Regions from separate parts of the Tatumella sp. JGM94 genome, predicted to be linked through region 2. Evidence: predicted binding sites of a transcription regulator. Region 2 holds the regulator's gene; each other region holds the start of a gene.
The links. Region 2 encodes CRP, which controls carbon source genes, mostly activating them, when cyclic AMP is high. Its sites were predicted from a motif close to ATGTGANNNNNNTCACAT; they were not measured.

Region 1: the regulator CRP is predicted to act here: its motif matches at 2,201-2,218, upstream of cdd (cytidine deaminase).
Region 3: the regulator CRP is predicted to act here: its motif matches at 2,765-2,782, upstream of JK216_RS07555 (nucleoside-specific channel-forming protein Tsx).

Annotation. Positions count from the first base shown of each region.
Region 1 is NZ_JAERJN010000002.1:232,097-236,112, forward strand. Features, by position in the region: gene JK216_RS02755 (NAD-dependent malic enzyme) at 1-1,120, opposite strand, end outside; gene cdd (cytidine deaminase) at 1,272-2,159, opposite strand; gene metG (methionine--tRNA ligase) at 2,370-4,016, opposite strand, start outside.
Region 2 is NZ_JAERJN010000004.1:15,175-19,190, forward strand. Features, by position in the region: gene JK216_RS04010 (phosphoribulokinase) at 1-44, shown strand, start outside; gene JK216_RS04015 (OsmC family protein) at 83-487, opposite strand; gene crp (cAMP-activated global transcriptional regulator CRP) at 789-1,421, shown strand; gene JK216_RS04025 (YccS/YhfK family putative transporter) at 1,493-3,568, shown strand; gene JK216_RS04030 (aspartate aminotransferase family protein) at 3,612-4,016, opposite strand, start outside.
Region 3 is NZ_JAERJN010000008.1:43,681-47,696, reverse strand. Features, by position in the region: gene JK216_RS07560 (MFS transporter) at 39-1,454, opposite strand; gene JK216_RS07555 (nucleoside-specific channel-forming protein Tsx) at 1,692-2,564, opposite strand; gene JK216_RS07550 (OsmC family protein) at 3,055-3,549, shown strand; gene JK216_RS07545 (LysR family transcriptional regulator) at 3,563-4,016, shown strand, end outside.

The DNA.
Region 1 (4,016 bases), on a different contig from region 2:
GAGATACAGCATCGTTTTCTGTCTGCCAGCCGGCAATATGCGCAGAATCCTGAATCAGGCGGGTCTGGAATGGCAGCAGGTTGGTGAGTTTATCCGTGAGCAGGCCATAACGATCGACCATCATTACCCGCTGACGGGCCTGTTTATCGCTCAGTCCGTCCGCTTTCATCTCGGTAATAATTTGTTCTGCAATTCCGCAGCCTGCAGAGCCGGCACCGAGGAAGACGACGGTCTGCTCAGAAATCCGGCTTCCGGCAGCGCGGCTGGCCGCCACCAGGGTGCCGACAGCGACGGCTGCAGTGCCCTGGATATCGTCGTTAAAACAGCACAGTTCGTCGCGGTATTGCTCCAGCAACGGCATCGCATTTTTCTGAGCAAAGTCTTCAAACTGCAACAGAACATTGGGCCAGCGGCGCTTGACGGCCGAAATAAATTCGTTCACAAATGTTGTGTACTCTTCGCCGCTGATCCGCGGATGACGCCAGCCCATATACAGAGGATCGTTGAGTAATTGCTGATTGTTAGTACCGACATCCAGCGCTATGGGTAACGTATAGGCAGGGCTGATGCCGCCACAGGCGGTATACAGTGAGAGTTTACCAATAGGTATTCCCATACCACCAATGCCTAAATCGCCTAAACCGAGAATTCGCTCGCCGTCAGTGACGACAATAACTTTGACATTCTGCTTAGTGGCATTTTGCAGCATATCTTCGATATGCTCACGGTTAGGGTATGAGATAAAAACACCGCGGGCACGGCGATAAATTTCAGAAAAGTGTTCACAGGCCGTGCCGACGGTCGGGGTATAGATGATTGGCATCACCTCTTCCAGATGGTCATCCAGCAGACGGTAAAACAGTGTCTCATTGGTATCCTGAATATTACGCAAAAAGACGTGTTTATCGTTATTGTTTTTAAATTGCTGAAACTGGTGCCAGGCACGTTCTGCTTGTTCTTCGATAGTTTCTACGGTTTCAGGAAGTAATCCGTTAAGATTAAATTCGTTACGTTCTTCCTGCGTAAAGGCACTGCCTTTATTAAGTAACGGAAATTCTAACAGAATAGGGCCGGCATAAGGGATATACAGCGGGCGTTTGCTTTCGTAATCGAGTTCCATGTCGTGCATGCTCCTCAGCGTTTTCTCCGGCGGCCACAGCGGCTGGCCGAAGGTATCAGGGTAAGACAAAAATATAGCCTTCAGCTGCCGATGATAAGCAGAAAAAATCAATAAAATGTTAATGCCGCCGCAAATTTAGCCGCGGCGGGGGCTACAGTGACAGACTGACCTCTCGTAACTGATCACACCCCAGAGCCGCGAGGGTTGCCCGGGTCGCCGCCAGCTGACTGACTGCGGCCTGTTCAGATTCGGCCAGTACCGCTTGCTGAATATCAAGGCAATTGCCCTCCTGTAAGTTAAGCAGTATCAGGGCGGATTGTAACGGCGGCAGTGACGGGTTATAGGCGGCATTTTCTGCATAGCGACCTGCATAAATAGTACCGTTGCTGGTCATTAAGGCCACTCCGCTATAGGCAGAAGAATAGGGAGCATAGCTTTTAGCCGCCGCCCTGATAGCCGCCTGTTGCAGGGCATCACCACTGACCGGGAAATTCTGCGTCTGGTCATCCATCAGCAGATCACTGATCTGCAAATCTGCAGGGCCAAAAGCATCGGGCAGATAGTCGGCCAGAGTTCGTGGCGGTTTACCGGGCAGACACAACACCAGCTCTCCGCCACTGTTGAGTTCATTCATAAACTGACGACAATGGCCGCAGGGGGTGTAGTTGACGGTCACCGCCGCCAGTTTCTTTTCACCGGACAGCCAGGCATGGGTGATAGCGCTCTGTTCGGCATGGACTGTTTGCTGCATGGTGGCGCCGCGGAATTCCATATTGGCGCCGAAGTACCAGTTGCCACTGGTGCCGCGGGCGATTGCGCCGACATTAAACGCGGATAATGGTGTCACCGCACAACTGGCAGCCAGTGGCAGTAAGGCCAGAGCCAGGGCATTCTCGTCCAGACCTGTGTCTGCGGTTAACTGACTCACTGTCTGCGCGGACAGAATCGCTGTAAACTGCGGATCCTCCAGCACAGGACGCAGGGCGGCCTGTAAGCGGGGAGTCAGTGTTTCAAATGCGGTGGTGTAACGTGGGTGCATACGAAGCCTCATTCAGTGAAACTGCGGTATCTGATTTTTATATGTGATCTCTATCAAATGCACAATGTACACGGCGGTTTGCATTACAACTTTGCGCGATTCATCGCAAAGTTTTTCTGACAGACATCAAGATTCAGAGGGAAGGATGAATTCCGCGGAAAAAAAAGCCGGTTTACACCGGCTTATGGACTGAGGGCATGGCTGGCAGAATTAACCGACCTGCATGCCCGGCTGTGCGCCGCTGTCGGCGGACAGGATAAATAAATCGCTGCCGCCACTGCCGGCAGATAACACCATGCCTTCCGATACGCCAAAACGCATCTTACGCGGTGCAAGGTTTGCTACAATAATGGTCAGACGGCCGGTCAGTACCGACGGATCCGGATAGGCCGCACGGATACCTGAAAAAATCTGACGCTTTTCACCGCCGACATCCAGTACCAGGCGCAGTAGTTTATCAGACCCTTCGACCAGTTCAGCCTGCTCAATCAGCGCTACCCGCATATCTACTTTGGCAAAATCATCGATACTAATAATACCTTCTGCCTGTACATCTGCTTTTTTAGCCGGCTTTTCGGTCACAGCGGTTTTCTTCGGTTTGGCGGCAGCCGGTGCTGTGGTCTGGCCAGCATCGTGTTTAGAGGCTTCGATCAGTCCGTTAACTTTTGCCATTTCAATACGCTGATACAGTGCTTTAAATGGTGCCACAGTGTGGCCAGTCAGAGGCCGGGCCACACCGTCCCATGTCAGCTCACTGTTTAGGAAGTTTTCACAACGTTCAGCCAGCTCCGGCAGTACCGGCTTCAGCCAGGTCATCAGCACGCGGAACAGATGGATACCCATTGAGCAGACAGACTGCAGTTCAGCATCACGACCTTCCTGCTTCGCAATAACCCACGGGGCCTGCTCATCGACATAACGGTTTGCCATATCTGCCAGTGACATAATTTCACGGATCGCACGGCTGAACTCACGGCTTGCCCATGCTTCACCAATTTTCTCGCTGGCATCGACAAAGGTCTGATACAGGGCAGGGTCTGCCAGAGTCTCTGACAGCTGACCATTAAAACGTTTGGTAATAAACCCGGCATTGCGTGACGCCAGATTAACCACTTTATTCACGATGTCAGCATTTACCCGCTGGACAAAATCTTCCAGGTTCAGGTCAATATCGTCAATGCGTGAAGAGAGTTTAGCCGCATAGTAGTAACGCAGGCTGTCGGCATCCAGGTGTTGCAGCCAGGTACTGGCTTTAATGAAAGTCCCCCGCGATTTTGACATTTTAGCGCCGTTAACCGTCACATAACCGTGTACAAACAGGTTATCCGGTTTACGGTACTGGCTGCCTTCCAGCATGGCCGGCCAGAACAGGCTGTGGAAATAAACAATATCTTTACCGATAAAATGGTACAGCTCGGTAGAAGAATCTTTCTTCCAGTATTCGTCAAAATCCAGATCACCGCGTTTATCACACAGATTTTTAAACGACCCCATGTAACCGATAGGCGCATCCAGCCAGACATAGAAATATTTACCAGGGGCTCCGGGGATTTCGAAACCGAAATAAGGCGCATCGCGGGAAATATCCCACTGTTGCAAACCGGAATCGAACCACTCCTGCATCTTATTAGCGACCTGTTCCTGCAGCGCACCGGAGCGGGTCCAGGTTTGCAACATGGCAGAGAATGATGGCAGATCAAAGAAGAAATGCTCTGAGTCACGCATTACAGGTGTTGCACCGGAAATCACCGATTTCGGTTCAATAAGCTCGGTCGGGCTGTAGGTTGCCCCGCAGACTTCGCAGTTATCGCCATACTGATCGGCAGCTTTACATTTAGGACAGCTGCCTTTTACGAA
Region 2 (4,016 bases):
CACCGCTGGTGAAACAATTGATCGAACAGCGCGCTCCCCGCTAATACGTCCGGATGCCAGACAGCATCCGGACACCATGAACTTACAGACTTATCACTTCAACACTGTGGGTAACATCAACCCCTTTACCCAGCATTAAAGCAACCGAGCAATATTTTTCAGCCGAAAGTGAAACTGCACGCTCTACCGCTGTATCGGCCAGGTTATGCCCGGTGACAATAAAGTGAAGATTAATATGGGTAAACAGACGCGGCGCTTCTTCGCGACGCTGCGATGTCAGTTTAACTTCACAGTCTGTCACATCATGACGGCCTTTCTGCAAAATAGACACCACGTCAATGGCACTACAGCTTCCGGTAGCCATCAAAACCATTTCCATCGGGCTGGGAGCTTTGTCACCGGCATTACCATCCATAAGGACCTGATGTCCCGAGGCTGATTCCCCGATAAAACTCAACCCTTCAACCCATTTTACGCGTGCCTGCATTGTTCTTACTCTCAGTTTATTAAATATCTGTCAGATTACTCCTTCACAGGATAAACGGCAATCTGCGGGCAATGACCCGGGCCAGACAATACAACAGGAGACAGTTTCCTCAGGGTATGCTACAAACAGAGGGGTAGATAATTTTTACCCGATTACAACCATGGCAAAACGGTCGTCTTCACCAGAGTAAGTGTCACTGGGTCACCGCGAATGTCAGACAAAAAAGCCCTATGATTTCAAAGCCCCACAGGATCTTACCCCCTGTGTTTCCGGCACGATTACAACAGAAGGATACAAGAGAATGGTTCTTGGTAAACCACAAACAGACCCTACATTAGAATGGTTCCTGTCCCATTGTCATATTCACAAATATCCCTCCAAAAGCACCCTGATCCATCAGGGTGAAAAAGCGGAAACTCTCTATTATATAGTGAAAGGCTCCGTTGCTGTTCTGATTAAAGATGAAGAAGGAAAAGAGATGATCCTCTCTTATCTGAATCAGGGCGATTTTATTGGAGAACTGGGATTATTTGAGGAAGGCCAGGAACGTACTGCCTGGGTGCGCGCCAAAGTTGCCTGTGAGGTTGCGGAGATTTCTTACAAGAAATTCCGTCAGCTTATTCAGGTGAATCCCGAAATTCTGATGCGCTTATCATCACAGATGGCACGCCGTTTACAGGTAACGTCGGAAAAAGTCGGTAATCTGGCCTTTCTTGACGTTACCGGACGCATTGCCCAGACCCTGCTTAACCTGGCACGTCAGCCCGATGCAATGACTCATCCTGACGGAATGCAGATCAAAATTACCCGTCAGGAGATCGGCCAAATCGTCGGTTGTTCCCGCGAAACCGTCGGCCGGATCCTGAAAATGCTGGAAGATCAGAACCTGATTTCAGCCCACGGGAAAACCATCGTCGTCTACGGTACCCGTTAACGGATCATACTGTCCGCTGCACGGCAGGTGACTGCCGTGTCTTGTTTATTATTGACCTGCGGTTGTATCTGATGTGGCGCAGAATTGTTTATCACCCTGAAGTTAACTATGCCTTGCGCCAGACACTTATCCTGTGTCTTCCTGTCGCCGCCGGATGGCTGGCCGGCGATCTGCAGAAAGGTCTGCTGTTTTCTCTGGTACCAGCCTGCTGCAATATCGCCGGACTGGATACCCCGCATCGCCATTTTTTTAAGCGAATTGTTATCGGCGGTACTCTGTTTGCGCTCAGTAGTTTCTTACTACAGTGGCTGCTGCTGCGTAATGTCCCGTTACCGTTTATTGTCGGTGCGCTTCCATTATTAATCGGAGTATGCGGTGAAATAAGCCCGTTGCATGGACGTCTGCTACCGGGGTCCCTGATCGCCATGACATTTACGCTGAGCCTGGTCGGACGAATGCCCCTGTGGGGCCCCCCTTTGCTCTATGGCTGCGGTACTTTATGGTACGGACTGTTTAACTGGTACTGGTTCAGGCTGTCTAAGGATCAGCCGCTGCGTGAAACACTCAGCCTGTTATACCGCGCTCTGGCGAAATATTGCGAGGAAAAATATACTCTGCTCAGCAGCAGTGATTATGATAAATCATTACCCGCATTACTGAATTACCAGCAGAAAGTCGTCGATTTAATCACCACCGCCTATCAGCAAATCCATATGCTTTCCGCGGAAAAAAACAGCCGTGAAAAATACCTGATCCGTACCTTTATGATGGCAGAAGACCTGCAGGAGCATATTTCAGTGACTCTCAGCCAGAGTGAGGATGTCAGAGATCTGGTACAGAAAAGTCAGTCGGGAGAAATTATCAAACGCACCGCTAATCTGGTTGCCGGACAACTGCGCAAGACCGCCGATAATATCCTTTATCACCAGATTCCGGCGGACTTTTCGATGCGTGAGTCTCTGTCAGAATTACAGAATATCGTCCGCCAGTACCCTGATAACCCTGTCGGCCAGTTCTATCTGTACCATTTCAGTAAAATTGCAACAGTACTGCAAACAAGGAAACCACTCTACCGCCGTGACCTTATGGCAGACAGCCAGCGACGACTGCCCTTGCTGGCCGCATTACGCAGCTATATTTCGTTAAAGTCTGTCGCCCTGCGGACTGCCGGCCGTTTTTCGGTCATGCTGATGACGGCCAGTACTCTGGCCCTGTCTTTGAATATGCCGAAGCCCTACTGGGTATTAATGACCATTATTCTGGTCAGTCAGAACAGTTATGCTGCAACCCGGGTCCGGATTCAGCACCGTGCCCTCGGCACATTTGCCGGCCTGATGATTGCCGCCTGGTCTCTGAAAATGGCCGCGCCGGAATCGGTGATCCTGCTGACAATGTTATTGCTGACCTTGTTCAGTAATCTCTTTTCCCGTCAGTACTACGGCTGGGCAACCATTGGTTTCACCGTCACTGCAGTATACAGCCTGCAGTTACTGTCCCTTAACGGGGTGAATTTCCTGGTGCCCCGCCTGCTGGATACCCTGCTGGGGTGCCTGATTGCTTTCGCCGGCATGCTATGGCTATGGCCGCAGTGGCAAAGTGCCCTGTTACGAAAAAATGCCCTGGATGTCCTGGAGACCTATCAGCATGCCCTGCAGATCTTACTTGCTCCGCAGCACACCGCCGATGAGTTAGAAAGTATCAGAATCAAGGTAAACCAGCGGCATAATGCCCTTTTCAGTTCAATGAACCAGGCTATGCAGGAACCCGGCTTTAATACTGAATATCTGAACGAAATGCATCTGTGGGTTACCCATAGCCAGTTTATTGTCGAACATATTAATGTGCTGACGACGCTTGCCCATGAACATACTATGCTCAGCCCCGGGCTGGCCCGCAGCTACCTGGAGTCCTGTGAGATTGCATTACAACAATGTCAGCAGCGCCTGAGTTACCAGAGTGAAGATGACCGCAGCAGTGCGGTAATGGATACTCCCGACAAGGTTCCTCTGGGGCCGGTAACCATTATGGAGCGGCAGCTCGATCAGATATTAAGCCACCTGAGAGTTATGCGGACTATTTCGTCGATTGTCTGGCGACAACGTCCCCGTCACGGACAGTGGCTGATAAATAAGAAAAAGAAAGTCTGAAGCAAACCCGCCAGCGTCCGCAAGGAGGCTGGCGGTCAGTAAGTTAGCCAAATACCTTTCCGACGGCTACGGATAAACGGGCCATTCCTTCACGTATGTCCTGCTCGGTGATCACCAGTGAGGGGGCAAAACGGATAACACCGCTACCTGCCGTAAGGATCATCACACCTTCGGCCGCTGCCGCATGTAACAAATCCCGGGCCTTCGGCTGATACTGTGGCTTCAGTTCTGCTCCGATCAACAGCCCCTTGCCGCGAATCTCACTGAACAGCGAAAAATGCCGGTTAATTTTTTCCAGCTCCTCTGTAAACCACTGACGCCGTATTTCTACACCCTGTAAGACCTCAGGGGTGTTAATCGTATCGAGCGCAGTTTCTGCGATAGCGCAAGCCAGAGGGTTACCCCCATAGGTTGTCCCATGGGTACCGGGAGACATCGCTGATGCAAT
Region 3 (4,016 bases), on a different contig from region 2:
CTTCCCCCGCAGAGATCGCGGGGAGGGTCTGTTATATATCAGATATTTTCCAGGTCGCGTCCGCGGGTGGCGGGGCCAAAAATACCCACCGATAACATTACCATCAGCATACTGAACACGATAAAGGCAATCACCCCCTGACTGCCGGCGTATTGCAGTATCACGCCGATCATAATACTGCTAAAGACTGTCGACAGGCGGCTGAATGAATAACAGAAACCGACGGCCCTGGCACGGATATGAGTCGGAAATATCTCGGTCTGATAAGCATGATAGCTGAAGGTCAGCCAGGCATTGGAATATGTCACCAGAAAACCACAGATAATCATCAGCAACGGACTGTCCGCCAGCGCAAACAGAGTACCGAAGATGACAGTCATTAACGATGCCATAACGATCTGCCATTTATTTTCAAACTTATCGGCATAACGGCTGCAAATCAGTGAACCGAGCGGATAAGCGAGGGTGATAAAAAAAGCATACAGCAGGCTGTGGGTCAGGCTGGTGCCTTTACCCGACAGTAGTGCCGGCAGCCAGTTACCAAAACCAAAGAAACCAATCGCCTGGAAAAAATTCATCACCACCAGCATCAGGGTTCGTTTACGCCATTGGCGGGCCCATATTTCGCGGAAGCTTCCCTGTACACGGGGCGAGTTCTGAACTGCCGCGGGTAATATTTCCCACGGTGGTGGTGTGATACCGCAGCGCTTTTCCATTGCACTCAGTACCCGGTGGGCTTCCTGATAACGTCCCTGTTGTTCCAGCCAGCGGGCCGATTCGGGCAGGTTACGGCGAATACGCCAGATCACCAGTGAACATACCGCCCCGGCAATTACGACCCAGCGCCAGCCTTCCAGATGTAACCAGCTCTTCGGGATCAGCCACCAGGACATCAGGGCAACGACAGGTACTGACAGAAACTGAATAAAAAAAGAAAAGGCAAATGCCCTGCTGCGTAAATGTGCCGGCATCCACTCTGCCAGATAGGTGTCGATAGTGACCAGCTCGACCCCCAGCCCGATACCGACCAGCAGACGGCATAAAATAATCCCTTCGGCGGTATTCTGAAACGCCATCATTAACGAGAAAATACCGTACCAGCCGAGGGCGAAGATGAAGGTCATACGGCGGCCAAATTTATCTGCATATTTCGCCAGTAAGCTGGCACCGATAAATAAGCCAAGGAAAGTGACGGAAGCAAATGCGGCCTGATCAGATATTCCGAAAATACCGGCATTCCCCGGATGAAATATTTTCTCAGCGAGTAAACCTGAACTAATATATCCCGTTTCGAATAAATCATAGAGTTCGAAAAAACCACCCAGAGCGAGTAAAGAAATAAAAACCCACAGACTTTTACCGGAAGGTAATGCATCAATTCGGGCGGCAATAGTGTATTTATTATTTTGCTGAACAACAGAGCAGGTCTCTGCTGCAGTACAGACGGATGACATAATGAAATTAACCTCGGGATAGCTGTATTTGCGATGCTGCTGAACAGATTATTAGTATTGAATAGAGGGAGTGATCAGCAGTGAACAAATAGCAGAATAAGCGAAGAAAACAAAAAAAACGAGGTTAAATAATATTAATTCTGCGGGGCGATTGGAGCGTTTCTTTCCCCGGCCGGACAGGGGGTGCCGGCCGGGGGATATCGTCAGCAAAGGACGATACGAGTTAACGGATAATTATCAGAAATTATAACCAATGACCGCGTAATAACCCCAGCCAGTATTTTTGGTAGTGAAGTTGCCTTTACCAAAATTAAGTTCTGAACCATCGGCCCACTGTCCGCCATTATGGAAATAACGGGCAACCAGTGAATAATGCCAGTGGTCATAACTCAGGGAGAGAACATGGCTGGAAGCGATAGAATTACTGGTACGGACCGGACCGGATTTTTCACCAAGATCTGAATCCCAGTCAATATTTGTAAAACCGATATAACTCAGGTTACCGCCCCATAGGGTCGTCAGAGGCAGGAAGTATTTAATTTTGAAACGATAGCCGTCCCAGCTGTTTTGGTTTGCCGCGCCGTAGTTTTCCCACTGATATTTAGCATAAACGTTCAGTGATAATCCCAGTTTGGTGCCGGTATCTATATCTGTACCCAGACCCATATACCAGGTGTTCTGACGGTTAGCATTGTTCGGGCCCATGTCATAGATATAGTTGTTAGCAAAGTACCATTCTTTGAACGGGCCAAAGGCCAGGCTGGTACCGGTCAGCTTATCAATAGAAAAGCGTGGTTCGATTTCCATAAACAGCGGAGAACCTTTGCCTTTGTCCCAAATCCCTGAGTCGTTACCGTTACCGGTGCCGAAGAATTTAGGCACATCTACATAACCGTAGAAATCGAACCAGTCTTTGTGAGCAAAAGCTTCATACTCCAGATATAAATCGTTATTTAGCTGGGGTCCGAACCGGGTATGGTAACTGCCCACGACATTGACACTCTGGTGCCACCAGTCCGACAGGTACTGAGGTGATGTATCTGCCGCATAAGAAGGACTGATTGCTGAACCCGCCAGCAAAGTTGCTGCCATCATTAATTTATATTTCATTTTATATTAAACACCCGCAATTTGCCTAAAGAGTACCCCTGTTATCACAGTCAGCAGAGGTACAGAAAAAGAAATCAAACCGGAAAAACAGGTTCGATATCATCGAAACCTCACCAGGCTGGATCATGCCGGATATCATACCCGAGTAATTCGATGTAATTCACAATTGACAAAATATGTTGCAGTTTTAATCATCATTAATGTGATACAGATCACATTAATTTACGATATAAACTGAACTTTTTACTGCCTAAGAAAGGTAAACTCTGTGGCAGTTAGTAAAAAGTAACCGGTTGCGGGCCAGAAAAATGTCATAGACAGCACCCTGCAGCCAGCAGGAAAATCCTTGCGGGTTACCTCACCGCGCACGTTTCAGACTGCGGTTATTACGATCAAAACATAAGTAAATATTATGATTCATCTTATGCAATCTTATAATCATCCGGGGGCGAACCTCGCTCCGGATGACATCACCCCCTGAGGATATCTGATGGCTATAAAACAGCACCACTACCAGGTTACCCTGCTCTGGACAGGAAACCGCGGGGAAGGGACCGCCTCCTATAAGGCGTATGATCGTTCTGCAGAACTGCATGCTGCTGGCAGAGATACGATAGCCCTGAGTGCTGACCCTGCATTCAGAGGTGACAAATCATGCTGGAATCCGGAACAACTCCTGTTAGCCTCAGTATCTGCCTGCCACAAATTATGGTATCTGCATTTGTGCGCGGATGCGGGAGTGGTAGTTGACGGATATCAGGACAACCCGGAAGGTACGATGGTGGAAGGGGACCGCGGGCATTTCACGCAGATCACCCTGCGGCCGGAAATTACCTTGCGTAATCTGCAGCAACAGTCACTGGCTGCTGACTTACACCATAAGGCACACGAGGCCTGTTTTATAGCTAATTCACTGAATTTCCCAGTGAACTGCGAACCGCTGTTTCTGGCCGGATGCGGGGCTGATTCCGCACCGGCTGACTGACAAAGGAACCCCGATGCAACAGGGTGAAAATATCACCGCGATGTACATTTTTTGCAGGGTGGCTGAACAGCAGAGCTTCAGTCATGCGGCAAAAATTCTGGGCATTTCGACGGCCAGTGTCAGCAGAGAAATTGCTGCACTGGAAAAACGGCTGGCGATAAAGCTGTTGCAGCGTACTACCCGTAAAGTGACGGTCACTGAGTGTGGCCGGTTATATTACCGTTACTGCCAGCGCATCAGCGAACAGCTTGAACAGGCTGATGATTTTATCCGGCAAATGCACCGTCAGCCCACGGGACAGGTCAGGCTGATGACACCGGTCACTTATGGATGTCAGTGTATTGTGCCGCTGCTCCAGACCTTTATGCAGCAGCATATTCATGTCAGGATCGATCTGGACCTGAGTGATCGCGAACCTGACATGGCGCAGGATGATATTGATGTGGCGATTGTTGTCCGTCAGCGTC